2 regions of the Streptomyces sp. SID5469 genome follow, and region 2 is predicted to be linked to the other one. Evidence: riboswitches for the same ligand, from Rfam matches in the RefSeq annotation. Region 2 holds a riboswitch; the other holds the start of a gene.

Region 1 (2,193 bases), 2.3 Mb from region 2:
CCGTAAGCGGCAGAAAGCGCTTGCGCAGGTCACTCTGGTGCCACCGACACCCACCTGTCGATGCCTTGCCCGCGCGTGCCACACGACCGCAATGCGCCGATCATGAACCCGCCACGGCCATGGGGCCGGTCACGCATCCGCGGCGGGCCCGGACAGACCGAAGGCCCGGACACCGAAAGGACAGACCGAAGGCCGGACAAACCGAAGGCCGGACCCCGGGATGGGGTCCGGCCTCAGGAGCGAAGCAGCCGGGTCAGCCGGGTCAGCCGACGACGACGCCGTGCGCGCGCAGGTAAGCGACCGGGTCCACGTCCGAGCCGTAGGAGGGGGTCGTACGGATCTCGAAGTGCAGGTGCGGTCCCGTGACATTGCCGGTCGCACCAGAGAGGCCCAGCTGCCGGCCCTCGGCCACGCTCTGCCCCGTGGAGACGGAGAGCTGGGACATGTGGGCGTACTGCGAGTACTGGCCATCGGCGTGCCGGACGACGACCTCGTTGCCGTACGCGCCGCCCCAGCCGGCCGAGACGACGGTGCCCGCGGCGACGGCCTTGATGGTGGTGCCGGTCGGGACCACGAAGTCGACGCCGGTGTGGTACCCGCTGGACCACATGCTGCCCGCGGTCTTGTAGGCGGTACCGATGGTGGCGCCGTCGACCGGCAGGGTGTAGCCGGCGCCGGTGGTGGTGTCCGCGGCCCGGGTGGCCGTGGTCGTCTTCGACGCGGGGGTCTTCGCCGTGGCGGACTTCACCCCCGTGGCCGGCTTCGTCGCCGTGGACGACTGCGTGGCGGCGCTCGACGCGGACTTGGCGCCGATCGTCAGCTTCAGACCGGGGTGGATCAGCGTCGGGTCGCCGCCGATGGCGGAGCGGTTGTCCGAGTAGAGCTTCTTCCAGCCGCCGGTGACGCTCTGCTCGTCGGCGATCTTCGAGAGGGAGTCACCCGCCCGCACCGCATACGTCTTCGTGCCGCTCTTCTCGGCGGCCCCCTGCTTCGCGGCAACGGGGGCTGCGGAGACCTTTCCGGAGACGGCCGCCGTCGGGGTGGCGGCGTGGGCGCCGGTCGCCCCCATCAGCGGCAGCGCGAGCGCGGCGCCACCGGTTCCGGCGACGGCGATCGAGCGGGTGAAACGCGGGGACCTGGGGCGGCGGTGCTTACCCTTCGCGGGCATGGTGCATTCCTCTCCGATGCCTGCGAGGTGAGCTGTCGGGTGCGAGCTGGAGATGCCCGGCCGCGCTTGCGCGCGACTTGACCCCTAGCCTGTTCCGGAGACCGGAACAGGCGTTGTTGCCTGTGGGTCCCCCGCTCCTGCCGGGCACGGGTGAGTGTGCGGGTTCCGGGCGGCGGCAGGATTCGGCGTTCCGTCCGGATTGGTGGCGAACGTAGACGAAGTCCGCGCGGAGCGACAAGCGTTGGGTTTCCCGAGTGCCCCCATCTCTTGATCCATGGGCGAAATGCCCGTCACCCTGCGTCGACGCACGGCCTTCCCCTTTCCCAAACCGGCTGGAACAAAGGAGAATTACGTGAACATGACGATAACGCACCGTCACGGATATGACGCTGCTCACGCATCTTCAGCCCAGCAGGCCCCATTTCAGAGCGAGTTCGAATGAAGCCTACATTTGGGACAGAACGCTCAAATGCGACGTAGCCGAACAACCGTCGCATCGAGGTCCCCGTGCAACCCCGTCCGCAGCCCGTGATGCAGCAGTACGGCACCTCGGTGCACTTCGCCCGTTTCACGGCATTCATAGGTGGCTGCCGGGTCGAGGCCGCGCAGCCGGAGCGGGGCGACCGGCTCGCCGTAGTGCTGGGCCTGGAGCCAGGCGAGGACGACGGCCTCGTCGCCGTGGACGTACTGCACGGCGCTCAGCCCGCCCGTCGGGGGCCGCAGCCGGTAGAGGTCCCCGCGCTGCACGACGGGCCGGATCTCCTTGTAGAGACTCACCCAGTCCCGTGCCTCGACGAGTTCCCGCTCGCTCCACTCGGCCAGATCGCCGCCGACCCCGAGCACTCCCGCCATGGCGCTGACGAACCGGAGGCGCAGCGTGCTGACTCGCCCGTTGAGCTGTGTGTTCGGGCTGTCGGTGACCCAGGCGGCCATGACCCGGGCGGGGTGGATCTGGCTGAATCCGTGCTGGATGGCGAGCCGGTCGAGCGGGTCGGTGTTGTCGGAGGTCCACACCTGGTCCGTAC
Region 2 (2,193 bases):
ACCTGGTCATAGGTGGTGCGTGGAAGCGTGACGCCGGCGGCCTTCCACACCGCCTGGGTGAACCCCGAGCAGTCGTACGAGCCGGGACCGGTGGCGCCCCAGACATACGGCTTGCCGATCTGCGCGCGGGCGAAGGCGAGGGCCTTGCCAGCCTTGGTCGAGTACGACGATCCGGCAGACCCCGTGGACCCCGTGGACCCCGTGGACCCCGTGGAGCCCGTGGCGCCGGTGGCGCCGGACGTGCTGCCGGTTCCGGACGCCGGGTCCTGCTGGGCGGTCTGTTGCGCGGCCGCGGCCTGCTGCCGCGCCAGTTCCTCCGCCTTGCGGTCGGCCGCGGCCCGCTTCTCCTTCTCGATCGCCGCGAGCCGCGCCTTCTCCTCGGCGGTCAGCTTCGACAGCAGCTCGCGCGCCGTGGCGAGCTTGTGCTGGACGGTCGCCTTGGCCGTCTTGAGCGCACTCTGCGACTCGGTGAGGGTCTCCAGGCTCTGGGACGCCTCCTGTCGCTTCGTCGTCGTCGCGGCCTGCTCGGTGACGTAGGCGTCGACGGCGTCCTTCTGGTGGTCGGTCAGCCGACTCATCAACTGGGTCTGGTCGAAATAGTCCTGAGGACTGTCGGCCAGCAGGAAGGTCGTGGTGTCGGGTGCGGAGGCCCCGGTCCGGTACTGCGCCGCCGCGAACGAGCCGAGCCGCTCCCGCGCGTCGTTGAGCTTCTGGGTGCGCTGCGCGACCTCGTCGAGGAGGGTGCCGACGCGCGTGCGCTGCTTGGTGGTCTTCTCCTTGGCCGCGTTGTACTTCTCCGTGGCCGACTCGGCCTGGCGGTAGAGGTCGTCGACCTTCTTCTCGACTTCTTCGAGACTCGGCTTGTCGTCGGCCGGGGGCGCGGCGTTGGCCGTCTGGGAGAGCAGGGCCACGGAGGTCAGAGCCGCCGTCGCCAGGCCCGGGGTCCGTATGCCTGCCATGCGCGTGCCGGCGGGACGCGGCTTTCGGTGCGGCGCCATGAAGGCGTCTCCTTCCGTGTTCCGCCTACCGAGTTAGCTGTCGGGTTCGGGCGCGTGCTTCGGAAGGTTTGCCCTACGGTCGTTGCCCTTCAAGGCGGTTGAAGCCCTTCAAGGCGGCTGAGCCGATTCACCCCGAGGTCGGTTGGGTCCCCGGCTCCAGCTGCCACGGGCGGCACGCCGGACTCGGCGGAGGCCGCGCGGCCCGGCGATGTTCGCCGGTGGGGGTCGTGCGGCCTGCCGGGCACGGTAGCCAACTCGTGTGGCCTGTGTGAAGTTTGATGCGCGATATGCCCGATACATTTTCGTGACCTTAGCCACGGGGGTCGCTGCCCGCGGGCAATCGGGATGGGTCTGGGGTGAGTTGTCCGGACGTTGTCGTGGTGGTAGGTGGCGGGAGTGGGGTGGAGTGGGGTGGAGCGGGGCGGGGCCTGGGGGAGTGCGGCGCTGCTGGGGCGTGCGCTGGGTGGCTTCTCGCCCGGCCGATCTCTTCCGGTCAGTCGCCGGCCGTAACGCGGCAAATGCGGACAGTGGTGGGGTGTTGGGTGATCGCAATCGGAAGATCGTCGACTTCAGCGGCCCTCCGCGGTCCCTCGAGGCACCGAATTGCGGCCCATCGGGGCACCGAGTTTCTGGGGCGGCGACCGGTTGTCGGTGGGGCAGCCTAGACTCGGAGAGCGATGAGCAGCCTCTTTGATGACAGCTTCCTGGCGGACCTCAAGCCCTCGCGGGCCCACGAGGAGGAGCCCCCGCCGCCGCCCGAGGACGATCACGTACCGGAGTCGGTTCCGGACGATCTGTTCGGCGGGAAGTTCGACGTGCCGCCGGACCGGGACACGTACTACCGCGACGGAGCCCCCCGCCCCGCCGTGGACCCGGCCACGCTCCTGCACGGGCTGAACGAGAACCAGCGCGCGGCCGTGGTGCACGCCGGTTCCCCCCTGCTCATCGTGGCCGGTGCCGGCTCCGGCAAGACGCGCGTGCTCACGCACCGGATCGCGCACCTGCTGGGTGAGCGCCATGTGCACCCCGGCCAGATCCTCGCGATCACCTTCACCAACAAGGCCGCGGGCGAGATGAAGGAGCGCGTCGAGCAGCTGGTCGGCCCGCGCGCCAACGCGATGTGGGTGATGACGTTCCACAGCGCGTGCGTGCGCATCCTGAGGCGTGAATCGAAGAGGCTCGGGTTCACCTCCTC

Evidence for each region. A riboswitch is a leader RNA that binds a small molecule or an ion and turns the genes downstream of it on or off. The one in region 2 is predicted to bind cyclic di-AMP.
Region 1: linked by a shared signal. The riboswitch ahead of GTY58_RS08685 (LysM peptidoglycan-binding domain-containing M23 family metallopeptidase) and the one ahead of GTY58_RS18105 (C40 family peptidase) in region 2 are both predicted to bind cyclic di-AMP.

Annotation. Positions count from the first base shown of each region.
Region 1 is NZ_WWIN01000001.1:2,008,450-2,010,642, forward strand. It holds gene GTY58_RS08685 (LysM peptidoglycan-binding domain-containing M23 family metallopeptidase) at 263-1,168, opposite strand; cyclic di-AMP (ydaO/yuaA leader) riboswitch at 1,173-1,331, opposite strand; gene GTY58_RS08690 (alpha-galactosidase) at 1,634-2,193, opposite strand, start outside.
Region 2 is NZ_WWIN01000001.1:4,295,125-4,297,317, reverse strand. It holds gene GTY58_RS18105 (C40 family peptidase) at 1-998, opposite strand, end outside; cyclic di-AMP (ydaO/yuaA leader) riboswitch at 1,006-1,197, opposite strand; gene GTY58_RS18100 (ATP-dependent DNA helicase) at 1,676-2,193, shown strand, end outside.